Regions from separate parts of the Nostoc piscinale CENA21 genome, predicted to be linked through region 1. Evidence: riboswitches for the same ligand, from Rfam matches in the RefSeq annotation. Region 1 holds a riboswitch; each other region holds the start of a gene.
The links. Region 1 has a riboswitch for cobalamin ahead of ACX27_RS24095 (DUF1636 domain-containing protein). Riboswitches for the same ligand answer to the same signal wherever they lie in the genome.
Positions count from the first base shown of each region.

Region 2: another riboswitch for cobalamin. It lies ahead of ACX27_RS15630 (energy-coupling factor ABC transporter permease); the one in region 1 lies ahead of ACX27_RS24095 (DUF1636 domain-containing protein).
Region 3: another riboswitch for cobalamin. It lies ahead of cobG (precorrin-3B synthase); the one in region 1 lies ahead of ACX27_RS24095 (DUF1636 domain-containing protein).

Region 1 is NZ_CP012036.1:5,644,450-5,654,996, forward strand. Features, by position in the region: gene ACX27_RS24070 (GTP-binding protein) at 1-1,211, opposite strand, end outside; gene ACX27_RS24075 (TOBE domain-containing protein) at 1,424-1,873, opposite strand; gene modA (molybdate ABC transporter substrate-binding protein) at 1,974-2,768, shown strand; gene ACX27_RS24085 (MBL fold metallo-hydrolase) at 2,886-3,662, shown strand; gene ACX27_RS24090 (hypothetical protein) at 3,952-4,383, shown strand; cobalamin riboswitch at 4,696-4,854, shown strand; gene ACX27_RS24095 (DUF1636 domain-containing protein) at 4,877-5,296, shown strand; gene ACX27_RS24100 (cobalt-precorrin-6A reductase) at 5,315-6,088, shown strand; gene ACX27_RS31200 (IS630 family transposase) at 6,257-7,204, shown strand; gene ACX27_RS24115 (ribonuclease catalytic domain-containing protein) at 7,596-9,656, opposite strand; gene rpsR (30S ribosomal protein S18) at 9,843-10,058, opposite strand; gene rpmG (50S ribosomal protein L33) at 10,061-10,255, opposite strand; gene ACX27_RS24125 (RDD family protein) at 10,300-10,547, opposite strand, start outside.
Region 2 is NZ_CP012036.1:3,629,032-3,639,578, forward strand. Features, by position in the region: gene ACX27_RS15580 (cation:proton antiporter) at 1-1,151, shown strand, start outside; gene ACX27_RS15585 (hypothetical protein) at 1,225-1,731, shown strand; gene ACX27_RS15590 (AMIN domain-containing protein) at 1,866-2,708, shown strand; partial or broken gene ACX27_RS15595 (DUF3172 domain-containing protein) at 2,822-3,360, opposite strand; partial or broken gene ACX27_RS15600 (ABC transporter permease) at 3,626-4,454, shown strand; gene ACX27_RS15605 (Crp/Fnr family transcriptional regulator) at 4,572-4,940, opposite strand; gene ACX27_RS15610 (DUF6464 family protein) at 5,218-5,472, shown strand; gene ACX27_RS15615 (hypothetical protein) at 5,595-6,191, opposite strand; gene ACX27_RS15620 (methylmalonic aciduria and homocystinuria type D protein) at 6,784-7,338, shown strand; gene ACX27_RS15625 (thermonuclease family protein) at 7,436-8,026, opposite strand; cobalamin riboswitch at 8,115-8,255, shown strand; gene ACX27_RS15630 (energy-coupling factor ABC transporter permease) at 8,282-9,061, shown strand; gene ACX27_RS15635 (energy-coupling factor ABC transporter substrate-binding protein) at 9,048-9,350, shown strand; gene cbiQ (cobalt ECF transporter T component CbiQ) at 9,347-10,159, shown strand; gene ACX27_RS15645 (energy-coupling factor ABC transporter ATP-binding protein) at 10,134-10,547, shown strand, end outside.
Region 3 is NZ_CP012036.1:4,763,231-4,773,777, reverse strand. Features, by position in the region: gene thrB (homoserine kinase) at 1-117, shown strand, start outside; gene ACX27_RS20500 (hypothetical protein) at 155-661, shown strand; gene ACX27_RS20495 (NAD(P)H-quinone oxidoreductase subunit 4) at 964-2,577, shown strand; gene ACX27_RS20490 (precorrin-2 C(20)-methyltransferase) at 2,864-3,568, opposite strand; gene ACX27_RS20485 (precorrin-8X methylmutase) at 3,571-4,197, opposite strand; gene cobG (precorrin-3B synthase) at 4,200-5,693, opposite strand; cobalamin riboswitch at 5,719-5,847, opposite strand; gene ACX27_RS20475 (DUF262 domain-containing protein) at 6,054-7,739, shown strand; gene ACX27_RS20470 (ATP-dependent 6-phosphofructokinase) at 7,947-9,026, opposite strand; gene ACX27_RS20465 (hypothetical protein) at 9,978-10,496, shown strand; gene ACX27_RS20460 (hypothetical protein) at 10,493-10,547, shown strand, end outside.

The DNA.
Region 1 (10,547 bases):
CCAACAGCGTAAGCACCATAACCAGCAATTCCAGCTTGAGCGATCGCACTACCAGCAAAACTAGTAATATTGACTGGATTATCACCACTAGCGATCGCCGCAGTACTTTTACCTAATCCTAATATAAAACTACTGCCTAATTCTCCTAACAATAAACCGCCAGAACTCATTAAAATGGTTTTGAGAATTTTCCCCGCCTCATAACTAGTCATCGGTAAACCATACAACCTTGCCAAAGCCCGAATCAAAGCTAAATCAGCAACAGCTCCACCGAGAATATCTAAAACTGCGATCGGATTTAAAGCTACAGCTAACGCTTTATATTTAGTAAATTGCCAGATAATTTCTTCTGCTTCTTGTTCGCGTAAATCTAGCGTTTTTTGAGCAATAGTCGCTTCCGCTTCCCTGGCTTGAACGAGTGCATTTAACGCCAGAAGTGACCTACCTTCACGATTGAGAATTTTGAGTAATGTTTGCTGGAGTTCGGTAATTTGTGGTGGTAGAGTTTCCCATTCATAACTCACACGCCCATCTGGCCATTCTACCCGCACTTCCATTGGCGCAGGTTCCGCCGCCACCATCACAATTTCATCAGGTAACAAAGGCTGTGCTTGGGGATTTCCTGCGCCCAGTTGTTGTAAATTGCGATAAATAGCGGCTCTGTCTGTATCCGGGTAAAGGTCAATTTTGTTAAAGACCAAAATCAACGGTTTTTGCGCCTGACGTAAATCTAGTAACGCTTGATATTCCGTCCGTGTAATATCACCAGAGACAACAAATAAAATTAAATCTGCCTGACGCGCTACTTCCCGCGCCATTTGCGCCCGTGCTTCCCCCGCAATTTCATCTAACCCTGGCGTATCAATTAACTCAACAATAATTTTACCGCCTGGTGGTTGCCATCTCACAGAACGCGGCCATTGAGTCACCCCGTTTAAAGGCCCAGTTTGCAGAATCTTCTCTCCTAGTAAAGCATTCAAGACTGCGGATTTTCCCCGACTTACCAAACCAAACACAGCAATTTTAATTAAATTCGCGTCTAGTTTACTGAGTGTGGCATTTAAAGCGTCTAATTCTGGCTTGACCAAACCTGCCAATTCTGGGTTAGATAATAACTGCCCTGACTTGCGAAGATATCCATACCAAGATAACGCTTGTCGGAGACTAGCACGGGCGCGGTTTAAATGAGTTTCTTCCAGGTTATTACGCACAGAATTTGCTTGATTTAAGGATGAAAACAGGACAAAGAACCAAATTTATCATCCAAATTCCTGTACAGAAAAGGAGTCGGGATTAGGAAAGATATTTTGGGGTTGTACTATATATTTTACAAATCCTCAACGTTTAATAAACATCTCCCTTGTCTCTCTAGTCCTCCTTGTCTCCCTCCCCTTGTTCACATATCAAATGAATCTCATCATTTTTATTCTCTAGCAATCACAATATCGTTAGATTTAATCACCGCATAGGCTTCCTCTCCCGCAACTATACCCAACTCTTCAGCAGATGTTCTAGTAATCATTGAGGTTAGCTCTACTTTGTGAACAATTTCTAGTGTCACCTCACAATTAACCGCTCCAATGACCACCTTTTTCACCACTCCCTTGAGAATATTACGGGAGCTAACTTTTAAAGCCTTTTTAGAACTACCAATTTCTACAGTAGGCATTTCCAAATTTTCCTGACTTACCAGTGTAGTTGGTTGTGGAGTTGGTACTGAGGTATGTGATGCTTGGTGTTTATTTAAACCACGCACAAGTTCCCGCAGAATCTCGGTTTTGGTGCGTTGAGAGTCCTGGCAAAACTCTTCGAGAATTTTCCGTTCCTCTTCCGATGTTTGAAATGTGATCCATCCTTGTTCTTTTCTTGGCATAATGTTACCAATTCAGTTGGTAAAGACTGGAATGACGCTCGGTATGATCCTACCAAGCGCCATTAAATTGCAGAAGAATCTGTTGCTATACCATTTTTCTATGAAAAGAAGACAAATTGTTTCCTTTCTTGGCACAGCACTAGCTAGTTTGTTACTTGCTGTTTGTTCAACATTCATTGTACCTTCTGTTGTTACGGCACAGTCGAATGTTACTTTACTTGTTTCTGCTGCTGCTAGTTTAAAAGATGCACTGGAAGAAATTAAACCGATTTATCAACAAAGTAAACCCAATGTCAATATAAATTATAACTTTGGGGCTTCTGGCGCATTGCAACAACAAATTGAGCAAGGCGCACCAGCAGATATTTTTATTTCCGCAGGAAAAAGGCAAGTAGATGCTTTAGAACAAAAAGGGTTATTGCTTCCCGGTACACGCTCGATTTTGGCAAAAAACCGCCTTGTACTAGTTGTACCCAAAAATTTTACGGGCATTACCAGCCTTTACAATCTGAAAGAATCTAAAATCAAGCGCATCGCCATTGGTGAACCCAGAAGCGTTCCGGCTGGTCAATATGCACAGCAAGTTTTACAGAAGTTAAATATTTGGTCGCAGATAACTTCTAAACTGGTTTATGCCAACAACGTGCGTCAAGTTTTAGCGGCTGTAGAAAGTGGCAATGCTGATGCAGGGTTAGTATATGCTACCGATGCCAAAATTTCTGACAAGGTAAAAGTAGTGGTGGCGGCTGATGAGAAATACCACTCCGCAATAGTTTATCCAATGGCGGTGGTTAAACGCACTAAGAATGCCAGTGCAGCCAAGGAATTTAGCCAATTTTTATCCAGCAGTCAAGCTAAGGCGGTACTCAAAAAATACGGCTTCATCCTGCCTTGAAAAAGAGAGTAGGGTGAAGGGGTGTAGGTGTTCAAAACCCTTACACCCATTCTTCACAGACAACCTTTGTGGGTAAGTCCTGGTCATAATAAAAGCAGGTGTTACTTCGGTTTGGTTATGTACTTAACTTGGTTAGACAACAATAGCTGGTTAATTGAAATTAGTGGTCAACGGATATTGGTTGACCCTTGGCTAGTTGGTGAATTAAGTTTTGGCTTAGATTGGCTGTTTAAAGCTTCTCTCAAACAAGAACGCTTAATTTCCGAGCAGATTGATTTAATATTGTTGTCTCAAGGTTTGCCAGACCATGCACATTTGCCGACATTAAAGCAACTTGACCATACAATTCCGGTTGTGGCTTCGCCTAATGCGACCAAAGTGGTTCAAGATTTGGGTTACACTTGTGTCACTTGTCTAGGGCATGGTGAAACTTTTACTTTTAATAATCAATTAGAAATTCGGGCTTTACCTGGTTCTCCTATTGGCCCGACTTTGATAGAAAACAGTTATTTGTTAAAAGAATTAGCTACTGATTTCACCCTCTATTATGAGCCGCATGGCTATCACTCGCCACAGTTAAAACAATTTGCACCGGTAGATGTGCTAATTACACCAACGGTTGATTTGACATTACCGTTAGTTGGCGCAATTATTCGCGGAACAAACAGTGCTTTGGAAGTAGCTAAATGGCTGCAACCACAATTTATCCTACCTACAGCAGCAAAGGCTGATGCAACCTATGAGGGGTTGATGGTTAACTTTTTAAAGGCTGTGGGGACGGCTGAAGATTTGCGGACTTCTTTCCAGAAGAATAATCTTACTACCCAGGTGTTAGAACCTAAACCAGGCGATCGCTTGGAATTAAACTTACAAAATCGCGTTTTAACCCGTTAACTTCAGTGTAAGCGATCGCGTAAAATGATAAATAGAGCGATCGCTAATTTTCTCCAAGCAGTCTAAAAATACATCACAGAAAAATCTGTAAACTTGCTAAATTTTTATTCATCTTTTCTGGAATCAGAATATTGTGACTGTAGTTACCCTTTACAACTATCCACTCAATTAACCAAGCCTTAATTCAACCATTCAGGTGAATTCAGCAACAAAAGTCTTAAGTTATAAAAAAATATTAATACTAGTCAACTTCTATCCCAACTATTAAAACGAACCAAGGTATAAGCTTATGAAAATCTCAACTATCACAACTTCTTTTTTTACTGTCGCTGCTGTAATTTTGTCTGCTGGAATTTCGTCGGCTCAAGCGAATGGTGAAAAAATCTCTCATAATGCTAATGTTGCTAATATTACAACACATGGGCAAGTAATCACCACATCTGTTAACTCTTATATGTCGCCCAGTAATGTTACTAATTCTCATGTGATGCAACCGCTGAATCTAGTTTATCTTGCTTATCAAGGTAATTTAGAATCACAAGGCATTCCCAGTGGCAAGACTTTGATATTTCAACACCAGCACGGTAATGTTAAGGCAGAAGATGTGGTAAAAGCTGCCGTTAATGCCAAAAAAATCCCCAATCAATTTTTATACAATCCCAGCTATCTCAGTGAGGTTGATGTACAACTAGCATCTCTACAAAAAACTTTTGCTCATTAAATTTACATAGGAAAAATGAAATAAATCTTACAAGCTTTGGATGAAAGAGAGGCTAGGGGTTAGTACAACCAGGAAAAAGTCAAAAGGAAAAAGAAAGAATCATCATACCACAAGCCTTTTTGCAATTCGAGATGGTCTGTTTATTTACGCTGACCTGTACTAGTATCTTTTATTCTATGAAAATTAATGTTTTCTGATATCCTTAACTTTGTTTATAAGTTAGGGATTTTGTTCTTTATAAACATTAGATAGCAACAGATTTTTAACTCTGTAACCTATCACCTGCTGTACAACTTAGGCGGGTAAAAGTTTATGATAGTTAGAACATTCGGTTTTGGTGGGGATCAGCCACCAAAGGAAAGGGGGAAAGTTCGGTGCAAATCCGACGCTGTCCCGCAACTGTGAAGGAAAGGTCAAATGTTTACAAGCTACTTTCCCAGTCAGGATGCCCGCCGAATTATAAAATTAAGTCCATCACATCTGCGAGGTACGGATGACTGCTGCCCATACTGCTATTACAAGTAATTCTGACAATATTGCTGCTCATACTCATACTTTATTTGTTTGCCAAACCTGTGCCAGTGTTTGGCAAGATGGTAAGCGTGTAGGTGAAAGTGGCGGTCAAAAACTCCTGCACCAAATTCAGCAATTGGCGCAAGATTGGGATTTACGCGAAGAATTTCCGATCCAAGCGGTTGAATGTATGAGTGCTTGTAACCGTTCTTGTGTTGTTGCTTTTGCTGCTCAAGGTAAGTTAACTTATCTGTTTGGTGATTTAGATTTTGATAACAGTGCGGCGGCTGTTTTGGAGTGTGCCGAGCAGTACTACACTAAAACTGACGGAGTATTGCCTTGGTCAGAACGACCCGAACCCTTGAAACGGGGTATATTAGCGAAAATTCCACCCTTGTAAAATAGTGCTGAGTTAAAAGTGCTGAGTGCTGAGAATAAACGTGTTTTAATTTTGGGTGGAACCACAGAAGCGACAGAACTCGGTGCGAGAGTTGCAACTATTGATGGGATTGAAGCGATCGCATCTTTAGCCGGTCGCACCCGTGAACCCTCGCTTCCCTCTAGAAATGTGCGGATTGGTGGTTTTGGGGGTGTGGATGGACTGGTAGAATATCTGCGTCAAATGAAAATTGATGTGTTAATTGATGCTACCCATCCCTTCGCCAGTCAAATATCATACAATGCGGCGGCGGCAGCCAATGAAGTCGGGATACCCAGATTAATGTTAATTCGTCCTGCTTGGGAGAAAACAACAAGCGATCGCTGGATTGAAGTAGATAGTAATGCCGCCGCCGCCGATATTTTGCCAAACCAAGCCAAACGAGTATTCTTAACCGTTGGCAGACAAGAACTCAGCACTTTTGCCCATCTTCAAGATATATGGTTTCTGATGCGGATGATTGACCCGCCTGGAAAAGATGCCTTAGTACCACCGGGAATAATATTGTGCGATCGCGGCCCTTTTATCCTAGAAAATGAACGGAAAATTCTGGTTCAGCACAACATTGACACCATTGTGAGTAAAAATAGTGGTGGTGATGCAACTTACGCCAAAATTATTGCCGCACGAGAACTGGGTGTACAGGTTGTTATGGTCAAGCGTTCCTCAGTCCCAACCGGCGAACAAGTTACAGATGTTGATGGTGCAGTAGCTTGGTTATTAGATAAATTAAAAAGTAAGAGTATAGGGTAGTACAATTCAATTAAGGCTAAAAATTCCAGTCAATATCATCAATATTTTGTTGTTGGACTGCGAGATACCCGACTTTTTTTAAGAAGTCGGATATCTAACAAATCCCATAATACAGCACTTTGCGTAACAGTTAGGCACAATATTTAAGAAGATAAAGTAAAAAATAAGATGAAACCATACTCAATAGATTTAAGAGAGAAAATAATTAGTGTTTACGAAGCAGGAAATACATCAATTAGGAAAGTAGCAGCAAGATTCAAGGTAAGTAAAAATACAGTGCAAGGATTGGTAAAGCAAAAACGGGAACAAGGAACGTTACAGCCAAGACCAGCAACGGGAGGAAAAGCAAGTCAACTGTCTGGTTATGAACACCAGATAGAGGAAATGGTGGCGGAATTTCCAGATTATACCCTAGCCGAATATTGTGAATATTGGGGAGAAAAAACAGGAGTCAGATTGAGTGAGAGTGCAATGTGCAGATTTCTCCAAAAACAAGAATTGACAGTCAAAAAAAAACACTCAAAAAGCAGCCAAGGTCACAGAGAAACAACACAAAATAAACGGTTAGAGTATTGGGAAATTATCCGGGATGTATTTGTAGATGACTTGGTGTTCCTGGACGAAATGGGAATATTGCTAGGGTTAATGCGGGAACTGGGCAGAAGTAAAAAAGGAACGCGGGTGTATGATGTCAAGCCATTTTATCGTGGAAGTCGGGTAACTGTCGTCGGGGCAATCAGCCACAAGTCCATCCTAGCAATGAAGACATTAGACAAATCTATGACGGGTGATGACTTCAAACAATTTATTCAAGAAGAACTATTGCCTCAATTATGGCCCGGAGCAGTAGTAGTAATGGATAATTTGAGGGCACACAAGATCAAAGGTATCAAGGAGATGATAGAGTCCGTCGGTGCCAGAGTCGTTTACTTATCACCTTATTCCCCAGAATTTAATCCCATCGAACATTTATGGTGGCAACTCAAGGCATTTATCAGAAAGTTTTCTCCACATAATAAATTTGCCGTCGAACAACTCTTAGCTCTTGGAGTACTTTTATGCTCCAGTCAGCAACTTCAAAACTATTTTTCTCACTGCTGCTACTGTACCAGTTAGTCTCGCAAAGTGCTGTAATTGTTAATGTTGTGAGTATGGGGACTAAGTAAAAATGCGCTTGCGATCGCTTCATGATAAAAGATTTTTAAGTAGTAATATTTAGCATCCGTAAATTTGATACATCAATAGCAGTAATATTTGTGACAATAAGTAAAGTAATTAGCTTATAAAAGTTACACTAAAAATATTGTAAGTCGAGAGATTCCACTAGACCGACACAGCTATATCTGTGCAAATAATCGCAATTTTATCCGCGTCCATCTGCGTTTATCTGCGGTTAATTTTATTCAAACTCTATTCCATCATTTTAGTCATTTCGGTCAAACACAACTATTTTAGTTTTTGAGAGAGGATTCAAAAACTATGATTTGGTGCTGAATTACAATAAAAATTAATTAGCCGCGGACTGAGCTTCTTGATACATGATTTCTTGGAATTGAATCATGTCTTTTTGTGGGTCGGCAATACTCACTTTCACTAATAACTGTTCACCCAAGGTTACAGAACGTCTAAAAGCCATTGGTAACTGCAAGCCCAAATCTTCTAATAGAATCAGTGCTAAGTTACTGTCCTCACGCAACCACATTAAGACTGTGACTGACCAAACTTGTTCAGGATGACGGCGGAGATATTCTAATGCCCAATATCTATTAGTTTGCCGTTCTACCATTGTTACTTCTTGGGTAATGGTAGAGACAGTCATCATTACTTCTTTGAGTTGTTCGGCGGAAAAAGGCAGAACTTCGCCGCGCAGATGGGCTTTGAGTTGAAAATGAGTGAGTAAATCACTGTAGCGCCGGATGGGCGAAGTGGCTTGGGTATAAGTATCTAATCCCAAACCCGCATGACGTAGAGGTGTGATGCTCATTTCACTCTTGGGCATACACCGCCGCATTGCACAAGCACGTACAAACCCAGCAGGGAGTTGAATTAATTCTTCTTCTGGGGGCAATTCTGGCTGTGGCTGACCACGGAAGGGCAGAGGTATATTATGAGTTTGACCGTAACGGGCGGCGACTTCACCAGCAAGAATCATCATTTCTGCTACCAGTTGCCGTGATGAGGAATCGTCTAAGATATCAATACTAATATCGTCACCTTTGACTTTAATCATTGCCTCTGGCATATTGATGCTGATGGCTCCTTGGTTGTAACGCCAAGATTTGCGTTTGATTGCCCAATTTGCGATCGCGGCAATTTCTGGTTCTGCTTGCACGCCTAATTCCAGCATCTCATCGACATCTTCATAGGTGAGGCGATATGTCGGTTTAATCAAGCTGGCGTGAATGCTGTAATCTTCTACTGCCCCATTGCTATCTAGAATAATCCCAAAGCTGAGGGCGCAACAAATTCTCCCCTGTACCAAACTCATCGGCCCAGTCGCCAAGATTTCTGGGAACATGGGAACCATCCCTGTGGGTAAATAAACCGTACTTCCCCGCTTTCTGGCTTCTAAATCTAAGTCATCTTCTGGTTCTAACCAGCGCGTCGGGTCAGCAATATGTACCCACAATCTTTCTTGACCATCACTGAGTGATTCCCAACTCAGACCATCATCTATCTCAGTGGTACTTTCATCATCAATTGTGTAAACCTTTAGATGAGTCAAATCCAGGCGATTTGCATCCAAGTCTGTTGTTGGGGAATCCAAACGCTGTTGCGCCACTTCTAATACCTTGCTAGTAAACTGAACAGGAATTGACGAACGACGCAGGAACAAGTTTTCATAAGGACTCCACCAGCCCAGGTCTACTAATAATTGAAAAGCTCCTTGGGGGGTTCCAGGCCGCCCCAGCATATTCATCGTTTCTAAGACTGGTGCTGGAGGAGGATACGCCCTAGATAGCGCATCATATTTTACTCCCTCCCGCACAATATCAGCCATTAAAGCTGCGTATTTTTCTAATGCTTCTAGACGATGGCGATCGTGTCTTTGCCATTCTACCGCTTCACCTTTGAGTGCTTGTTCTACACGCACTAAAAATTCTTGCTGTCCCTTGGCTTTGAGGGTTTCTACTTCTATCTGATGTTTACGTTCGGCTACTTGGGCGGTTGTGCGCGGTTCATAAGCATCGCCTTTTTGCTTGAAGTAGAGTTTGTCATCTGATAACAAGCAATGGGCTGCATAACAAGGGGCTGGTTCTGATTCGGAAAACAGCAGATTCGCCATTTGCGATGGGGTGACTGCTTCTCCATCTTCCACCAATAATTCCCAAGCCACTTCTAAGCTAGATGGGTCTAAATATGGTTTGACTTCTTCGAGAAATTTTGGAATTTCAGAGGACTTGTAGGTTTGTCCGTTAACTGTATATGTAATTTGTCTCGGCGCGAGGCTGTGGGATTGACCACGTTCATCTACCACAAACCAACGGGTCTTACCATCTGGACGATCTACCACACCCAGACGGCGATCGCCTTGAACCCTAAATTCAACTAGCGTCCCCTTCTCCACAACTCTCGCACTCTTATAATTTTAGATTTTAGATTTCGGATTTTAGATTATATAATCTCGAATCCCAGAAAATTTTATGTAGGAACCAATTTTACACTTTAATTATTCAGATTAGAGATTTTGGACTTAGAAAGACAAAGCTTTTCCTGTTAATCCAAAATCTAAAATCCTAATCTTAAAATTGATTTAGCCTTCAGCGTTGATGAACGGTAACAATGCGACAATCCGCGCCCGTTTAATTGCTAATGTTAAGTCTCGCTGTTGCTGACAAGTCAGCCCAGTAATCCGCCGAGGTAGAATTTTACCCCGTTCGGTAATAAACTTACGCAGTAAATCAACATCCTTGTAATCAATTGGCTCTCCTGGCTTAATTGGAGACAGACGACGACGATAGTAACTCATCTTTACTTGATTTCCTTATGAACGGTATGTTTGTTGCAGTGGGTACAGAACTTGTTCAGTTCTAGACGGTTGGTCGTATTACGACGGTTTTTCATGGTGGTATACCGGGACACACCAGGAGAACGCTTGTCAGGGTTGCTACGACACTCGGTACATTCTAGTGTCACTATTATGCGGACACCTTTACTCTTAGCCATAATCTTACAAACAGTAAAGCCTGAAGAGAAATTTACACAAATGACTATCTTCGCACATTTCGTTGCAAAGTATCAACTAAACGCTTGATTTTGATATCGAGCGAGTAGCCCCGACGCGATGAAACTATAAAAGTTCTAGCGTAACGGTCATGCAAAGCTTGCCGTAACTGGGGATCGGAGAAAGCTGCACCACAGTCTATTGCCAGAGGAAGTAATAGCAGTATAGCAGTGGGATTTGCTCTCAGGTTGCCAAGGGCGATCGACACCAACAAAGCACCAAAGCCAATTATAG
Region 2 (10,547 bases), 2.0 Mb from region 1:
CTTCAGCCCTTGGTTGGTTAATGAATACCCGCGGTTTAACTGAACTCATTGTTCTGAATATTGGTTTAGAGCTAGGAGTAATTTCGCCTTTAGTCTTTACCATGCTGGTGATTATGGCATTGGTAACAACATTTATGACCTCTCCGCTACTGGAGTGGACATATCCGAAACGCCTCATCAAGTTAGATGTCGTTGAACCAGACTTAGAAGTAGAAACATCTGCTGAAACCGCTACCATTGTTGAACCTGCTCCGAGTTACCGAATTTTAGTCCCAGTGGCAAATCCCAGCACCCAAAAAGGTTTGGTACAGTTGGCAGTAGCGTTGGCGCTTAATTACAAACAACCTGCGGTTGTCAATCCTCTCAGTTTAATTGAATTGCAAGAAGATTATGCTTTTGAGAGTACCCCAGTGGAAGCAGAACGATTAATTCTTCAGCGTCGCCTAGAACTAGAAGAATTGATTAATACCTTAGAACCACCAATAGCTCGTTCTCATATACATCCCATCATTCGCATATCAAGCAACGTAGCGCGAGAAACTGCCCAAATCGCTGAAATTGAGCAACCTGATTTAATTCTTGTAGGATGGCACCGCCCAGCTTTTAGTAATAATCGCTTAGGTGGTCGAGTCGGTCAAATCTTAAGCATCGCACCAGTAGATGTTGCTGTGTTTGTAGATCGTGGTTCCGAACGCTTAGAAAATTTATTAGTGCCTTACTCAGCAAATATCCATGATGATTTAGCCTTGATTTTAGCTTTTAGGCTCTTGCTGAACCGTGACACCTGTATGTTGCAGATTTTACAAGTACTAAGAGATAACCATCACCAAGATGAGTTGAGCTATGAACTGCATAAAATGATGGAGCAATTACCAGCTAGTGTACGCGATCGCATTGCCATTAAAACCGTCGAATCTCCAGAGCCAATTCAAGCTGTAGTAGAAGCTTCCGAAGCAGTTGACCTGACAATTGCTGGTACTAGCCGCGTTTGGGGAATTGAACGTCAAACCCTGGGCAGATATACAGATGCTTTGGCGATTCAATGTCGTTCTTCACTACTCATTACCCGTCGTTACAGCCAAGTTACATCTCATCTGGCTTCTGTACTCCCAGAAATTAGCAACCAAGAATCAACAGTCAAGCAATTCTAGATTTGGAATTTACCTCTGAGATTTATCTGAGAGCTTCTACCATCAAATAAATTATGGGTCACAAGTTAAAAAGATGAATCATTTGAATGTTAAATCTTTAACCTTCTACGGAGTAGCCATAGGTTCAGTGTTAGTGTTGTTTAAAACCGTTACTGTCTATGGAGAAAACAATCTCAAAGCCCCTCCTGTAGTTGATGGCCGCTACCTTCTGACTCTGGCGACAAAATTACCCAGTTGTGAAACCGCAAATTCTCTGGTATTAAATATGCAACAATCAGGTATTTACTTGAATGCCTCTTTGGTAACAGTTAATGCCAATGCAGAGACTGAAAAACCTTCGCTGACAGGTATCTTGAAAAATCAACAGATCAGTTTTTCTGGCAAAGTTGATCCAAAAATCCTTTGTCTTGATTCCAACTCTCAGATTAACTCAAATCAATCCGTCGTCATGCAAATGCAGCTAATAGATCAAGATAAAATCACAGGTCAAATCACAGTCAATGGCATTCCTCAAACCCTGAGATTCACTGCTGCTAAACAATCAACCCCAGAAAAATCACAAAAGGTAACTCCTCATTGAAATATGGGTAAATTATGAAAGTGAAGTTAAGCACGAAAATTAAAAATTAAGGGTTGGACTGGTGAAAGGGTAGATATTTTCCCAACCCTGACACCCTCCCAAAATCAAGGTTCTTGTTGCAAAGGAATCAAATAATGTATACAAACCGAAAACCTACATGGTTTTTATTATGGAGTCAGGGTGTTAGCATCAGTTTGCTGGGATTTTACACAGCAATTTCTTTAGAAACACCTAGTACTCATGCGGCACAAATCGCTAAATTGAATGATTGGCGATTTTATCCAGAAGCAGCACAACTGGAATTTACACTATCAGCAGCTACAAAGCCTCAATACTTCTATCTTTCCCAACCTCCACGTCTGGTTATTGACTTGCCAGATACTAAATTGGGTTATGTTGCAACCAAGCAAAGTTATTCTGGTGCAATTCAACGAGTTCGAGTTTCGCAATTGAACGCTAACATAACTCGGATTGTTCTAGATTTAGCAGCTGGAACTTATATTGATATTAACCAGGTAAAACTACAACCTGTGTCTAGATACAACCCTACACACTGGATACTGCGTCCTTTTACTTCTAGTACAAATCTCTCGATTCAACCTACTGACAGACAGCCTAGTATTAATAGCTTACCGCCAGCTTCTCATAACTACTATCCGCCAACACCTACTAACTCAAATTCCAACTCTAACTATTTACAGTTACCTAGTACATTACCGCCTATTTCTAATAACCAACAGCAACCTTATATTACAGTACCTCCCCTCACTCCCAGTAACCCTTATCAAATCCAAGGCTCGGTTCTACCTCCAGCAAGCTTTCCTAATCAACCTAGTAATGTGAGTAATGTGAATAATATTCCGCCCCTAGCCAACCCTAATTTCCCTATCCCTACAACACCCAGCACACCGAATTATCGATCTGATGAAGTCCAAATCCCAGTGATTGAGTTTGGACAACCTCTTCCCAAACCGTAAGTTAAAAGTGCTGAGTGTTTTACACTGAGCGCAGTCGAAGTGTGAGTGCTGAGTAAAAATACTAGTCCCTAGTCCCTAACCCCTAACCCCTAACCTCTAGCCCCTAGCCTCTCTTAAAATCTATCTGTTTCTTGAGGCACGGCAACTGCACCTGGTTGAGATGTGAAGAAGTTTTGTGCTGCCTCGTTTTGATAGATACATCTAATATCGGGTTTTTCGCTATCTAAACTACCTGTAAAACCAAAGGTATTCAGACGATTTTTACATTCTCTGACTTGATCAGAAGTAACAAGTTTGCGTTGTTCTAAAATTGCCCAGTTATTTTGCCGTAACACACACCCAGGACGCATACTTGGTTGAGCAACATAAACGTTAAATGGGTTGAGTGTGACAAATAATCTAGCATCCATCACCATTGCACTAGCGCCGTATTGTACGCAAATCTCTGGGTTGGGGGCTTTTGTATCAATAACTCCCGCGAAGCTACGTTGGAGGGCGTTAATGTAGTTGTGGAGCTAAAAGCAATGCCAATCCCAATACCTAAAACTAGCACACCTCCTAAAACAGCGATCGTGGTGAGGTTGAACAGAGAAGGCTGAAAAGCCGGTGGTTTAGATGTTGTGGCTGATCTACCAGTAGATTTACGTCTCATTTTTACTTTACACCTTCACATTTTGGAAAGCAGGGAGCTGTTTGCACTGCTCTCCTTATTTCAGTATGCCGATTCTTGACGATGATTGTCTGCAAAATTTTAGTAGTACGATGACTTTTTAGAGTTTAAATAAATTTGCCTCACTCTATCTAGTGATGAATAATACATAAATTGTAAAATAAGCATTTTTGATGATGAGTATTAATTGAATCACTGAAGAGTGTAAAGTATTATTACAAAAACTTTGATCAGTGACTGCAAACAAGTGACATCTCAAAAAGTATTTCTCTGGGGAAAACAAGTTAAAACTACACAATTTCAACTTTTAGTGGCAGATAGCCTGACAATTTTCTGGGGAGAGTGGTTAAAATTGCGAGCCAGAATCACTCAAGTTGCCGCAACTGGTTTAGTCTCGCCGCTAATATATATTTTGGCTTTTGGTTTGGGATTGGGTAGTTCAATTAGGCCAGGCTCAAGTGTTACAGGAAATTATGATAACTATTTAGAATTTATTCTGCCGGGGATGGTAGCTTTATCATCGATGACAATTAGTTTCGGCGGTACAACATTTTCTCTTTGTGGCGAAAGGCTGTTTAGCAAAACTTTTGAAGAGATGTTACTAGTTCCCATAAATCCTTTAGCTTTGCATATTGGTAAAATGCTGGCGGGAATTGTGCGGGGTTTGATGACATCTGGTTCGGTAATTTTGGTAGCACTACTGTTTACCGGAAATTGGAATTTTCTAAATCCGTTATTTTTGTTGTTGCTAGTTTTGAATTGTGCTGTATTTGCTGGGTTGGGGGTAATTGTTGGGTTAAGTGTGCGATCGCTCGAATCTGTGGGACTATATAACAACTTCGTCATTGTGCCGATGTCTTTCCTTGGCGCAACTTTTTTTTGACCCCAGCACCTTACCAATTGCGTTGAAATGTGTAGTTTACTTATTACCTTTAACTTACGCCAGCACTGGTTTACGGGCTGCTGTTTACTCACCTTTATCGGAGTTTCCTTGGTACAGTATACCGATTTTATTAGTAGTGGCGATCGCTTTATCTTTATGGGGTAGTTACAAATTTTCTCAGCAAAAAGATTGATAGGAGATATATTCAGGGTAGTCATTTAATAAATCACAACAACCCTGATTATCTGGGGTAGTTTTAGATTTGCGCCAAGTTTGGTAGAAAATTAAACTCTTACTTTATCAATAACCTCTAAACCATGTGTTGCAATCGAGACAAACGCTCTGAATAGTTTTTGATGACGTGCAGTGCAAACATAGGTGTTTCTTGAACTGCGAAGAGAAATCTTTTTTCATCTAAAGAGACAAGTTTGCATTCAGTTTTAGAGATCGCAGTATAAGTCCGATTTTTAATGCCTACAAGTACTCCCGTTCCAAACACATCACCTGATGTAATTGTTTCTACAACTTTGCCGTTAACTAAGATGTTAATTTCTCCTGTGATAATCCCAAACATAAAATCACCAGGCTGTCCTTCTGTAAAGATGATCTGATCTGCTGCATATATTTGAGGCTCGGCTTGTTTTTGAAATATCTCGATGGTCACAACTGGATTTAACAACATGAGAGCAGTACCAAACTTATACTTGGGCGATACAATAAACCAGAGTAGATTATACTACTAGGGTTTGATATATCAGTGACATACTCAACAGATATTCATGCGCCTTAAACTCACTAATATATCTTTAGATACTAGTATTTTCTGTATATTTATCCTTTTTAGACAATTATTGTTTATTTTTATTTACTAAAGACGAATAGCTAATGACGGATGAAGAAATATTTTAATATCGCTAAAATCATTGACAAGTTTGGATTTTAGCTAGGGGTTGAATATGCGACGTATTGCTGATTTTATGTTGATGATTGTTTGTGGTGGAGTTTGGTATTTACTAGGAGTTATATCAGCGATCGCTACACCACCAATGCAAGTTAGAGAAGAAAATCAAAGTCGCAAACCCCAAAATCTGCTTGATAAAAATGATTGTTTATATAATGCGCGATCGCCTTATATTCAATGTGCAGTAAATCCGGCTGAATTGTGTGATCAATGTATTTATTTTGTGGAATATGAAGAATGGGATATTTAGCAGAGTTGAAGATTGGAAAAAATCAACCGCAGATACAATTGTTGTATCTGTCAGGTGGGCATTTACTATCTTGCATTTTGATAGATATATTATCGGAAAATGCCCTACCTACTTCTATATCATTAATGTGAAACTAACCCAGATTTTAAGGTAAAATAAGCAGCACAAAATCTACCACCATCTGGATGTTTGAGTACGGCTTTTCCTAGGTAAAAATCATCATCAATTTGAACTAATTGGTCTACCAATTCCCGAATCAGAAATTTGGGGTTCTCTGGTAAATCAAAGCTCAAGCGTAAAACTTCAATATCCGGTTCTAATAAACACTGACCACGGGATGTCTGAAATTTAAATGCCAGGGTTCTTCCTCTCGTATCTGCCACATAACCATTATATAAAGGCCAGATTAAGCGCCCTAGTAATAACCCATCATTGGTAAAAATATTATCGCCAGTATTATTCCTGGCATCAAATGTTTTACCCTCCCAAGGTAGCCACATTTTTGTGATGATATCTAACCAACTATCTAAAACCGGATTGAAATTAGCAGTCAAAAACTCACCCCAATAGCGACCATTCAAAGTTACTTCTGGGACTTTACCTTGGCGATAAATCTTATCTAAGGCTGCAATTCCACCTTTTTGGTCAGATTTCAATTGTCTTTTAGCTACTTCCAGTTCTGCACGTAAATTAACATTGAGTTGCTGATCAATATTCATGAGTCGCCTCACTGAGTTTAGTTGATTCCTGAAAGCTAGGATTGACGCAATGAAGGAGATTTCACTGTTGAGACTCAATCAAGTAACTGCTTATATTATGACAATTCACAACGCCTGATTCGGGAAGCAGAGACAGATTGAGTAAATTTACCTGAATCGTTCAGCTTGATTATCCACCTCAGACTTAAGCAGATATTACACTTGACTAACGTTGAATTTTTAATTTTTGCCAATTTGGCAAACAAATTGTTGTGAATACTGATATTGTTTTTATTGTGCAAGGGGTGTACCAGAAGTTGTCCTGACTTGATGGTTAGGGCAACTTCTCCAAAAATATTACAAGCGGGAAAAGTAGTACATATAAACTGAAGAGCATCAGCAGTCTAAAAATATTAATCTCCAAGGTGTTAGTGCTGAGTTTCAAATAAGGTTAATAAAAGATAAAAATTAAATTAAAAATTCATAATCTATATATATAAATTGCAATAAAATCTGACTGCTGGGCGAAAAATGATGGTTTTTATAAAGTTTTAAGAGTTATTATCGATCCCAAGGAATAAATTAACAACTTGTAAAAAACCATATCAATTTAGTGAACTACCCAAGCGTTTACATTTCGGAACAAACCAGTCCCATAAATTTAACTGGCGATATGGGACAAGCTGTGCAAATTTCTATTCATGCACCTAGCCAATATATATGTACTAATTGCGAACGGATATTACCAGATTGGAAACAAGAACCCTTTTTTTGGGTTGTGATTGTTTTGCAGCGATCGCAATTTCCTTTAGTGGAAAGTACCAAAGAAATCGAAACGGAGAAACAAAAGTTACGCCAAAGGTTTATGGGATTTGGTTGTGATGTAGCTTTTGAACTGCGCGATCGCGGCTATTTCTCAGATTTAATTGATCCGCGTACTGGCTATCCTTTACTTTCACGTCCTGGCGCAATGCCACATAATGATACTGCTGTAGTCAAAGCGTTACTCGGCTATCCAGTCATAAAAAATAAATGTTGTGTGCTGGTTCATCCTATTTGGGGTACAGCAGTTTATCCGAGTGTTTTAATCTCGGCCGCACCCCCAACCCTGATTGAATTTGTCACCAAAGAAATAGCTTGTCAACATGGATGGGAAGAGGAAGTATGAAGTGTGAAAGTTTTTTCATTCTGGAAGAGGAAGTATGAAGTGTGAAAGTTTTTTCATTCTAAGACGCAGATGGATGAGTATCTTTTAAACAGCAACATTAAAATTTTACCTCCTGCCTCCTGCCTCCTTTTACAAGACTGCGATATTCCCAAGGGTTGGTGAATTTGCTATCACTCCAAACACCTAGTTTTTGCTGTTGTGCTTGTGCTTCCGCTTTTTGAACTAAATCTTTACTCGGACATTTGTTTAAATAAGGGCGATAAACTTTAGCTAAACCTTCTTTTAATAAAATTTCTTGGACAAAAGTACCGTCTTTTAAGCGGACTTCTGCCACCTTTCTGCCATAGCGATCGCTATCTGTAATCGTCAACATCACGCGATCGCCTGATTGTTTTACTAATTGTTGTAAGCGTGCTTGTGCTTTGGCACCCCAGTCAAATTGATTGCGATCAGTGACGCGGTTACTGTTCCTTTCTTTTTGGGAATGAGGTACTTCTGGCGCATCCACACAAGCAAAGCGCACATTGAATTTATTTCCTTTTGCATCTTTGACAGCTAAAGTATCCCCATCACTCACTCGTTCTACCAAGTCCCCAGAAGCACCAAAGAATTTATCGCAACTTACCAAACCCAAAACCATCATAGTTGCACTTAGCCAAAGTACCACCTGTTTTGTTAATTTCTGCATTCAACCTCACCTAACTCTGATGGATGATACTATATTTGATTTTTGAAATAGATGCGGCTTTGATGGAAGTGCCAACATTAAAAATAGTGATATATTTACTGAGATCGGTTCTGATGGGGAGCAGCCATTAGACGTAAGGGGGAAAGTTCGGTGAGAATCCGGCACTGTCCCGCAACTGTGAACCAATAATTGGGTGAGTCAGGATGCCCGCCGATATAACTGAATATATTTACATAAATCTGCGAGGTACAGATTATGAACAGAAAACAGCAGGCTTTAGCTAGTCTATGCCTGATGGCAGTAATTAGTTTTTATTTAGTAGTTGGTTTACCCAAACCCGCCTACGCAATGCACATTATGGAAGGTTTTTTACCTGTGCAGTGGGCAATTTTTTGGTGGGTTGTCGCATTACCATTTTTTCTTTTAGGGTTACGGAGTTTGACGCGCATTACCCAAGCTAACCCCCAGCTTAAACTATTACTGGGCTTGGCGGGTGCGTTTACTTTTGTACTTTCAGCGTTGAAAATCCCTTCGGTTACAGGTAGTTGTTCTCATCCTACCGGCACAGGGTTAGGTGCGGTGTTGTTTGGCCCCTTAACTATGTCGGTTTTGGGTAGCTTAGTATTGTTATTTCAAGCTTTGTTATTAGCACATGGCGGTTTGACGACACTGGGTGCAAATGCGTTTTCGATGGCGATCGCTGGGCCATTTGCCGCTTACTGGATATATAATTTCACAATTAAGCTAGGTGGTAAAGCAAAAATCGCCATATTTCTCGCCGCCGCCATCTCAGATTTACTCACCTACATCATTACTTCTATTCAACTCGCCTTAGCTTTTCCTGCACCTGTTGGTGGTTTCATTGCTTCATTCACCAAATTTGCCGGCATTTTTGCCTTAACGCAAGTTCCTCTTGCAATTAGTGAAGGATTGCTAACTGTATTAGTGTGGAACTGGTTGCAATCTTATAATCCTCAAGAATTAGAATTACTGAAATTAATCAAACGGGAACCCCAAGGAAATGAATCAGTCTAAAAAAGGGTTGAGTAACTGGTTATTAGTATTAGCTGTATTAGCTTTAGCTGTTGCACCATTAATTTTTGTCCGTGGTGCAGAATTTGGAGGTGCTGATAGCAAAGCACAAGAAGCTATAAGTGAGATACAACCAGAATATAAACCTTGGTTTAAATCAATTTTTGAACCAGCTAGTGGTGAAATAGCAAGCTTATTATTTGCGTCGCAAGCGGCTTTGGGTGCGGGAGTAATTGGTTACGCAATTGGCTTATATAAAGGCCGTTCCCAACAACAAAAGCATGAAGAATGAGTTTGCAATTAGATACGTTAGCTTATACTAATCGGCTGCGAAAATTACCACCAGAGCATAAACTAATTTTTGCCTTGACTACTCTGGCAATTGCCTTAGCTACTCATCCACTAGTGCAGATTTTAATAGCAATTTGGATGGCTGTTTGGACAATTGTTTATGCCAAAATTCCGGCTGGTATTTATTTTCGCTTGTTATTATTTACCATCGTTTTTTGTTTGACAAGTTTACCAGCTTTGATGATGAATGGGGTGTCAATTCATGATTTGCCAAAAGTGCAGTTAGATGCTTTATATGGGCTAACTTTTGGGCAATTCTATATTTATGTTAGTCATCATGGCAGCCTGCAAGCATGGTCAATCTTCACCAGAGCTTTAGCCTCAGTTTCTTGCTTATATTTTCTCATGTTAACTGTGCCATTTACGGAAATATTACAAACTTTGCGTTACTTGCGATTTCCGGTGCTGTTAACTGATTTGTTATTACTGATGTATCGGTTTATTTTCATTTTGCTGAATACAACTAATGAAATATGGACAGCGCAGAATTCCCGTGGTGGCTATCGCACTTGGCACAGTTGGATGAAAAGTTTAGCCATATTAATTGGACAACTTTTACAGCGTACTTTACAAGCATATAGTCAGTTTTCTCTGGGTTTAGAAGCGCGGGGTTTTGTCGGTGAATTTAAAGTTTGGCATCCTCGCCGCTATCATCCCCAAAACAGATATATCATCGAAGCAGTTTGCGGCTGTATTGGTTTAATAGGATTGGAATTTTGGCGGAATGCAGGAATATTTATTAGAATTTGAGCAAGTCTATTACACTTATTCTGGCGCACAACAATCAGCTTTAAATGGTCTTAACTTAAAAGTTCCATTAGGTAAAAGATGTGCGTTAATTGGGCAGAATGGTTGTGGTAAAACCACACTATTTTTATTAGCTAATGGTTTATATAAACCTGATTCTGGCGTTGTGCGGTGGCGCGGAGAAGCGTTAAATTATCATCGCAATTATCTGGGTAAATTGCGCCAACAAGTCGGGCTAATCTTTCAAGACCCCGAACAGCAACTAGTGGCTTCTACTGTAGAGGAAGATATATCTTATGGCTTGTGTAATTTAGACTTGCCAGTTGCAGAAATTCAAGCACGAGTAGAACAGGTATTACTAGAATTTGGGTTGACAGCTTTAGCAGAAAGA
Region 3 (10,547 bases), 880 kb from region 1:
CAAGCTGTAGAGTTGGCAATGGTTTCAGCCTGGAAAGCGGCAGGAATTGATGCCGAGGTGCGATCGCTTGCTTTAGACACCAAAGGCGCAACATATAAAACAGAGGCTAGAGACTAGGGACTAGAATTTTTACTCAAAACTCAACACTTTAACTATGGAGCAGATTCAAGCCGAGATAGCAGCCATCAAATCTCAAATTCAAGTTCTTCAGCAAGAACGGGCTGCTCTCAATATTAATAATGAGATATCTGGCGATAATACACCTTCAGCGATTGTTGAAGCTTACCGCCGCCAAGCAAGAGAAAATCCGCAATTATCTGCTGAACTTAAAGGTATAGATGATGCGATCGCTGCTTTGACAAACCAGCTACAACAAAAACAAGCCCAATTGGCACGCTGGCAAGTTGAATCTAAACAACTTACAATCCAGCAGCAACTAGAAGAAGCGAAAAAAGTAGCACAGGTTCACGCCGATCGCGTTAACGAACTAGCGGCGGAATTAGCCGATGAAATCCGCCAGTTAAAAGCCACTGCTGATTATCTCAGTCCTTTATATTGGCAGGTTTATTACAAACCTTTCATCACCGGATTCAAAACTATCTCCGTTCCCTATGTCCGTTCTGATGGGGAAGTTTGGACGATTGTCAACCGTATTGTTTAGCGCGTGACTCAATATCTTTAGGGTAAACTTTCCCTTGAGGCAGATAATTTATTAAGAAGTGTAACGGTGGTATAAGCCACCGTTTTTGTTGACGTTACAAAACTTTATATCTAGAATGGACTAGCCATCTAATTCTATGAGTATTTATTCCTGATTCTGGGCAGAATAGGAGAAGTGATGAGTATATATTCTCAGCGAAACCCAAAATTTAATATTTCCAGAGATAAATAACGTTTACAAAAGTAACGATTCCTTAATATAATGTAATTAAAAGCGAAAACAAAAAACGATTGTCAGAAGTGATGAATGCTATGGAATTTCCTTGGCTAACTGCCATAATTGCCTTGCCCTTGGTGGCTGCCCTAGCCATCCCCATAATTCCAGACAAAGAAGGAAAAACAGTCCGTTGGTATGGTTTAGGTGTAGCGATCGCGGACTTTTCCTTAATGATTTACGCCTTTTGGAGCAGCTACGACTTCCAAAGTTCAACTTACCAATTCGTCGAAAAATACTCCTGGGTTCCCCAAATCGGTTTAAATTGGTCTGTAGCAGTTGACGGCTTATCGATGCCCCTCATCTTGTTAACAGGCTTAATCAACACCCTCGCAATCTTCGCGGCTTGGAAAGTAACCAACAAGCCGCGATTGTTTTATGGGTTGATGTTGGTGATGTACAGCGCCCAGTTGGGTGTGTTTCTTGCCCAAGACTTGCTCTTGTTCTTCCTGATGTGGGAAATCGAGCTAGTTCCTGTATACCTGCTAATTTCCATTTGGGGTGGTGCTAAACGCCGTTACGCTGCTACCAAATTTATTCTCTATACTGCTGCTGCTTCCATATTTATTCTTGTAGCCGGTTTTGCGATGGCGTTCTCTGGTGACACCTTCACCTTTGACATCGCATCTCTGGGAATGAAACAATATCCTAAAGCTTTTGAATTATTAGTTTACGCTGCTTTATTAATTGCCTTTGGTGTGAAGTTGCCAATCTTTCCCTTACACACCTGGCTACCCGATGCTCATGGTGAAGCATCTGCACCTGGTTCTATGATTTTGGCTGGCGTGTTGTTGAAGATGGGTGGTTATGCCTTAATTCGCTTCAACATCGAAATGTTACCTAACGCTCATGTTTACTTTGCTCCAGTTTTAGCAATCTTAGGTGTCGTTAATATTGTCTACGGTGCTTGTTGCGCCTTTGCTCAAACCAACCTCAAACGCCGCTTGGCTTACTCTTCTATCGCCCACATGGGGTTTGTGCTGATTGGTTTAGCTTCTTACACAGAAGTGGGTATCAGTGGAGCCGTGTTACAAATGGTTTCCCACGGTTTGATTGCTGCTAGTTTATTCTTCTTATCTGGTGTAACTTACGAACGCACCCACACCTTAATGATGGATAAAATGGGTGGCATTGGTAAGGTAATGCCAAGAACCTTCGCTTTGTATACTGCTGGTGCAATGGCTTCTCTGGCTTTACCTGGGATGAGTGGTTTCGTAGGCGAATTGATGGTTTTCCTCGGTATCGCTACCAGTGATGTTTACAGTTCCAGCTTCAAGATTGTAGTTGTACTACTTTCCGCAGTCGGTGTGATTTTGACACCAATCTACTTGCTGTCTATGCTGCGCCAAGTATTCTACGGCAAACAAAGCGAAGAGTTACATCTAGATGCTGTAGTTCCTGATGTTAAACCTCGTGAGTTGTTTATCACTGCTTCTCTGCTACTTCCCATCATCGGTATCGGTTTGTATCCCAAACTAGCAACGCAGACTTATGACGTGAAAACCGTAGAAATTGCTACTCACGCTCGCCAAGTTCTACCAGTTGTAGCTCGTCAACAACCAGCAAGCCTTTACTCTCAAATTTTTACTGCCCCAACTTTAGCTAATGCTCAAGTGGACAGTTTAGTTAATATTTCAAAGTAAAAATAGATTCTCAACAAGGGTGCTGAAAGTAAATTCTAATATGAGGGGAATATGGGGGTGATTACCAAATCACCCCTTAAATTTTTTTGAATTTATATTAGGACTCATATAGCAGTCCTAGTTGATATGTGAACAAGAAAGATAAGGGAGACAAGGAAGACAAGGGAGAGGTGTTTATAAATCAATACAGTTCAGTTAAGGCGATTTTTATTTCTTCTGTTCCCTGTTCCCTTCCTTCACAGAAGAACTTTTTTTGACTTTTGACTTTTGCCTTGTTGTACTAGTTCTATAGGCGATTTTTGCTGGGGATAACAATCATGGCGAAATAAGGTACTTCCGCCGGATTAACTTCATCTAAGGGGACAATTTTCTGCTGTGTCATAGTTGCACGCTCAATATATAATGCTCGTGATGCTAGTCCTAATTGATGCAAGATGTTTCGTACTTTGGTAAAGTGACGGCCTAGTTTCATGATTGCGGCGGCATCGGTGGTTAGCAGTTGGGTAATGAGTTCTTCGGCTGGGAGTGGGGCTGGTAAAACGGTGAGAATATCGTTGTAGTAGGTGAAGGGTACACCTAAAGCTACAGGACAAGCCATGAGAGAGGAAACACCAGGAACAACTTCTGTGTGGTAGTGCTGAGATAGGCGTGTGTATACATACATGAATGAGCCGTAGAAAAACGGATCGCCTTCACACAGTACAACGACATCACGTCCAGCCGCGAGGTGTTGGGCAATTGGCTCAACTTCTTGGTCGTAAATGGCTTTGGCTTTTTCTGGTTCTAAGGCGCGGGGGAGGTGAAAGGCGACTTCGATTTGGTTGCCTGTTAAATATTGGGAAACGATCGCCCGCGCTATACTCTCTTTATCGGTGGCTGATTGATAGGCAATTACAGGTGCAGCCTGCAACAGCCGCAGTGCTTTAATAGTTAACAGTTCGGGGTCGCCAGGGCCTACACCAACTCCATACAGACGGCCTTTGGTTGTCATGATTATTCTTCCTCCGTTGCCAAGGCGTTAACTGCGGCGGCGGCGATCGCACTACCACCCCGCCGACCATATAATGTCATAAATGGTACATTCCGGCTATCTGCTGCTAAGGCGGCTTTTGATTCTGCTGCACCCACAAATCCCACAGGGAAACCCAAAATCACCGCCGGTTTCGGCGCTCCTTCGTCTAGCATTTCGAGTAACCTAAATAGGGCGGTGGGTGCATTACCAATGGCTACGACTGAGTTTTCTAGATGCGATTGCCATAATTCTAAAGCTGCGGCTGACCTTGTATTACCAAGTTTTTGGGCGAGTTTTGGGACTTCGGGATAATTCAAGGTGCAGATAACTTCGTTATTGGCTGGTAGTCGCCGCCTAGTAACTCCCTCCGCCACCATCCGACAATCACATAAAATTGGTGCGCCGGCTTTGAGTGCGGCGCGTGCTGATTGTACTGCTGTGGGTGAATATCCCAATTCAGTCACAATATCCGTCATTCCACAGGCATGAATTAGACGTACAGCAACTTTTGCTACATCTAGCGGCAGTGCATCTAAGTTAGCTTCTGAGCGAATGATGGAAAAAGAATTACGGTAGATTTCGTTAGCGTTGCGGATATAGTCGGACATTTTCAATTAACAACCACAGATGAACGCAGATGAACACAGATGTTGGGAATCTTAAATAACTGTTTTAGTTGGGTAGTCTCGTATCGATTGACAAATTCGGTAAAAGATTCGTCATGGTGCAGGCGATGATTTTTATACACTGTGAGCATTTGTTCTATCCGTGCAGGTAATTCTGTAAAACTTACGTTTTGATAGATTTGGCGACCGAATTTTTCGTGACTATCATGATCGCCGACGTAAATGTGATAGGTTTCTATGTTGCGATCGCTCACACCCAGTAAAGTGATGTCACCTTGATGATGTTGGGCGCAAGATTTTGCACAGCCGCTCAGGTGAATGTTAATCGGGCGATTTAGCTGAACACGATTTTTGAAATAATCGGCTAATGCTAAAGCATGACCTTTAGTATCGGTAGCTGAAGCCGCACAACCGCGTTTACCAGAACAAGCAACTAATGAACTTTTAATATTAGTGACGGTGAAATCTAAGCCTAAGTCTGCTATTTCATTTTCAACATCAATAACGCACCCTTGGGGAATATCAGTGATGAGTAAATTTTGCCAAGGTGTGAGTCTGGTGGTTCCATTACCATATTTGGCGGCTAAATCACCCAAACGCCGCAACTGCTGACTTTCTAACCGACCAAGCGGTAAGACTACACCAATATAAAATAAATTTTCCTGGCGTTGGGGATGAGTACCAATATGCCAGAAACCTACTTCTTTTGTTGCTGGGGAAGGTTGAGAACGCTGCAAAGTAAAAGTTAAACGCTGTTCAACTTGCTGAAGATAATTTTCATATCCCAAACTGTTGATAACTTCTTGTAAGCGTGGCTTGCGCTTAAGTTGAACATCAGTATGTTGTAAATAAATATCTGCTAAAGCTGCCAAAACAGACAAACATTGTTCTGGTAACAAGATAATTCCTGTATCAATGGGTGGTTTGCTTTTGATGAAACTTAGATATAAGCGGAAGTAAACTTGAGTGTCGCTTAACTCAGCCCTCAACAGGATATCATTGAGGCGATCGCTTACCGAAACTTTACCGCCGCCATCAAAGCAAACACTAAACTTAGCCGAGAGTGCTGATAGTTCCGAATGTTCTGCTAAATAAGCATCCCAGCTTTGAACGAAAGGACGAGTGTCGATTAATTCTTCAGGATCGATACCTGCTGTCGGACTGGTCATAATATTACGGATGTGGTCTATAGCGGAATTGTGAGAGCCTATACCCAAATCCTGTAGCTGTTGTAAAACTTCGCTGCTGATACCTTTGCTAATTTCTCTGATTTGCAGGTTAGCGCGATTCGTGACATCCACATAACCACCACCGTACATATCTGCGATCGCTGCGATCGCCTGACATTGTTTACTATTAAGTATCCCACCAGGTATTCTCAGGCGAGATAAAATTCCATCTTGGGCAGATGTAGCGTAGAATAACCCCGGACAGGCTGTAAATCCCGAAACCAACTTCTCAACTCCTTCTCTGTGCAACGCAGAGAGTAGATCATCATGATGTCTTATAGACACACCCGGAGTTGGCATTCTGACTTGGGATTTCCCTTCACAGCTGCGGCACAGTCCCGGAATTTCACCGGAGTTTCCCAACTCCAAGTCTTAGTAATTTACCATGAGACCGTCTTCGCTATGCTCTAGGCTTCACATTTTTTTTCATCAATGATTGGTGAATTAACAGATACTTGGCTTTTTGAGGACTTGGGGTATCTGAGTCATACAATTTGCGTACATCAAATATGATTGCATAAACTGTACTGCTATCAAATATTGCTCTTCAAGTTGGGAAAACTAACTTTAGTGAAAGTGTAATCTACTACGCCGCTAAAGGAGATACGAATGAGTACATTTACCATTCAAGCTAATCAACTTCCTATTCACAAAGTATTTAGTGATGATTTTATTTTTACGATTCCTCTATATCAGCGTCCCTATGCTTGGACAACGGAACAAGCAGGAGAACTTTTTGAAGATTTAATCAGTGCTTTGGGAGATGGTGACGAGAAGATTGATGATATTAATCCATACTTTTTAGGTAGTATTGTACTTATTAAAGGAGATACAACAGATGCTAAAGTCATTGATGGTCAACAGCGTTTGACTACAATTACTTTACTATTAGCTGCTTTAAGAGCATCGGTTAGTAAAGAATATAAACATATATTAACTAAATATCTATACCAAGAAGATCCTTTTGAACCAGAAAATAATATTTATAGGTTGACTTTACGTGAAAAAGATACACCATTCTTTAAAGAATATATTCAATCTGAAAGTGGTCTTGAAAAATTGAATGTTTTGATTGATAGCAAACTATCGGATAGTTGTAAAAATCTAAAGCAAAATGTCTTGCTTTTTCTAGATAAGCTGAAAATTATCCCAGAATTTCAACTTCTTCGCTTTATTCAGTTTCTTATTAAACGTTGCTTTATAGTATTAGTGTCAACCCCAGATATTGAATCTGGTTATCGAATATTTTCAGTGTTGAATAATCGAGGTCTTGATTTATCACATGCTGATATTTTAAAAGCAGAGATTATTGGAAAAATCCCCTCAGAATATCAGGATAAATATAGTGAGAAATGGGAAAATGTAGAGGAAAGATTGGGGCGTGATACATTCAAAAGTCTCTTTTCTCACATTAGAATGATTCATAGTAAATTAAAACTACGTGAAAGCATACTCAAAGAGTTTAAGAGAGATGTTCATCCATCACCTACAGAATACCCTCAGCAGTTTATTGATAAGATTTTACTGCCTTTAGCTGATGCTTTTTATGATATCCAGCATCAAGTTTACGAAGGAAGTTTATGGACAGATGAAATTAATATATTATTCCAATGGTTGCAATTAATTGACAATTCCGATTGGATACCACCAGCTATTTTTTATTTATCGCAAAATTATCATAATCCTGAATTGTTATTCCGATTCTTTTCAGATTTAGATAGGCTGGCTTCTTGTTTAATGATTCAGCGTGCTAATATCAATGAACGTATTGAACGTTATAGCAAGTTACTACATGCTATTGATAATCGAGAAGATTTGGATACACCAGACTCACCATTACAATTGACTTATAAAGAAAAAGAAAATATCCTCAAAATTCTAAATGGCGACCTTTATTTAATCAAGAAAATCAGAAGTTATGTTTTGCTGCGCTTAGATTCTGCCCTTGCCGAAGGAAAGCCTGCTTATACTTTTTCTAATATTACAGTTGAACACGTACTACCACAAAATCCATCTGCTGATAGTGAGTGGTTAACCTTGTTTCCTACTCAGGAAGATAAGGAAAAATATGTACATCGGTTAGGTAATTTAGTTTTATTATCTTCTGGTAAAAATAGCATGGCTCAAAACTTTGATTTCGAGACTAAAAAGCAGAAATATTTTACGACTAAGAAAGGTATTTGTAATTTTGCACTCACTACACAAGTGTTGATGGAAAAAGAATGGACATCTGAAATTATTGAAAAAAGGCAAAAAGTTTTAATTGACAAGTTGAAAGAACTTTGGCGTTTATAAGATTAGGACTTACGCAAAGCACCTCTCAAACTCTTATTTCTCTGTGAACTCTGCGCTTCTGTGGTTAGTTTTTCCTTAGCCTGTGCGTAAGTCCTGAATATTAGGTTTTAGTAATGCGATCGCTTCAGTATTGGTGCGTTAGGAACTCGGATATATTTGTGATGAATTACTCACAACCTGCACCTAACACACCCTGAGAGAATTTGGCTATTCTCCTAAATAAATACCTAAACCGCGAGCAGTTTGAACCAAAGTATCTTCGGGATTGACGGCTTTGTACTGTGCGATCGCTTCTTCGATGGGTACGGTGATCACTTGGCGATTTTGCCAAGCAACCATGTGATCATATTTACCTTCCTCAATCAAATTGACTGCGGCTACCCCAAAAGCAGAGGCGACTAATCGATCTAAAGGTGAAGCTGTACCACCGCGTTGGATGTGTCCTAAGACGGTGACTCGTGTTTCTGCGCCGATGCGATCGCTAATTTGGTCGGCTAGATATTCCCCAATTCCCCCATATCGTGATTGACCCAAGCGATTAGTTAAGGTGCGAGTTTCCCCTTCTTGAGTCCGCACCGCTTCAGAAACAATCACTAAACAATAGTTTTTGCCATCTTCTTGACGGTTTTTAATGTGATAGCAGATATCATCCATACTGTAGAGGATTTCAGGAATTAAAATCACATCTGCACCCCCAGCAATTCCCGCAGCTAAGGCGATGTGTCCCGCATCACGACCCATGACTTCTAAAATCATGACTCGACTATGGGAAGCGGCGGTGAAATGTAATTTATCTAATGCTTCAGTCGCAATATTAACGGCTGTATCAAAGCCAATGGCGTGTTCAGTAATACCGATATCATTATCAATGGTTTTTGGGATACCGACTAAGTTGATCCCGCCTTGTTGTGCGAGGCGACGCAGAATCGCTAAACTACCATCCCCACCAATGCCAATCAACGCATCTAAACCTAATTGATGATAGCCTGCAATGATTTCTGATGAGCGATCGCAAAAACTACCATCAGGCATAGGAAAAGCAAAAGGATCACCTTTATTAGTAGTGCCTAACATTGTGCCACCAGAAGTTAATAACGGATCAACTTGCTCAATTTCTAATTTAGTAACTTGTGGTGGCTGTGCCATTAATCCTAGAGTTGCTTGTCGAATGCCTAAGACTTCCCAACCTTTACCACTAGCACAATGAACAACCGCTCTGATGACTGCATTCAAACCAGAGCAATCTCCGCCACTGGTAAGAATGCCTATACGCTTACTTTTACCCATATTTTTGAACACTGCAAACGTGAAATAATTTCACTCACTACCAGAGTTAGCTAACACTTGAAAAATCTGATTAAATGCTATGATTTGGTTGATTTCAGCCCAAAATCACACCATAAAATTGATAACAGCAAAGTTTTACTGTCATCTGACTAGAAGCTCAATCTCAAAGTATAGTTTTGATTATTTCATTACTTTCAAAGTCTAGAATGATTTGTGTATGCACTATTTTCTCTAAACAAAAATTCATTCTTTGTTGTATTTTATAATTTAATGTTGCGAATTTTAACTATTGCCAACTTATGTCTTAATACTTGATTTTGTGTAACAATCCAGGAGTCTGAATATGGGAAAAAGAGCGCGTCTACGATTTTACCTTGCCTCTCGGTAATTCCTGTCTACTATGAAACTCCCTAGTGCTTCACCTTCTTATTTTGCCAACGGTATTGTGATTGTCTTGTATTATCTTGCAGTTTTATTCATAAATAAAATCAAATTTCTATAGTTTTTATTTGTAGAGTCTGATACTATATCTCTAAGTGCTGTTCGATGAACTATAGACGTTCTTGCATATATAAAAAACGACAAAAAACAGTATTTAAATACTATTTTTGCAGGTAACTAAATAACTTAAGAGGTATGAATTAGCGATTTAAATTCATGCCTAATCTGATGTGCAGTGACTTGTTATTTGTCGCCATACCAAATTACTTTCATCAATAGGTGTAAAGCCTGAACTTTCTAGCCTTCAGTCGAGAAGCAGCACAAGAAAATTCTAGGCTTGAAGAACACAAATTGTTGCAAATGCGGGTAAGGCGAATGTGGATGACACTAATATATTTCCACTAAATTTAATTTTTCACTGTACAACAAGATTTTGGTGAAAAGAATCCGAAATTATACAATTTGTATGTGAATTTAGTGACATTGCAACAGAGATGGGATGCACACCTTATGCCAAAATATAGCGTTAATGAAGTTTTAGAAATTATCAAAAATCTGACAGTTGAAGAAAAATTGGAATTGCAACAGTCTCTACCTAGCGTGTTAGGAAATATGTTGACTGCTGCTAAACCAGCAGAGTCTCATTCTCAGAATCTTGAGGGGATTAATATTGGGAATGGTAACTCTGGTATTGCCTTTAATCAACTACAAGCAGACCGGGGAAGTAATATCAATCAAAGTCAGAATGAGTTGAAAATTCATAATGCTGAGGTACAAGAAGCACTGAAATTACTAGAAAAATTAAAACAGGATATTAATACAAATAATGCTTTAAACTCGATTGAAAAGAAAACTTTAGAAGTGCCACTACAAACAATTGAAGGAGAATTGAAGAAACCAAAGCCAGATAAAAACTTAGTAGAACAAGGTATGGAAGCCTTGAAAAAAGGTTTAGTAGGGGTTGCTGAACTAGCTGATCCTGTGATGAAACTAGCTCCTTTAGTTGCTAAGGTGTGGGTAGGTCTATGAACCGTGAACCTACTAATAATCAGTATGAAACGAAGCAAAATATTAGTAATA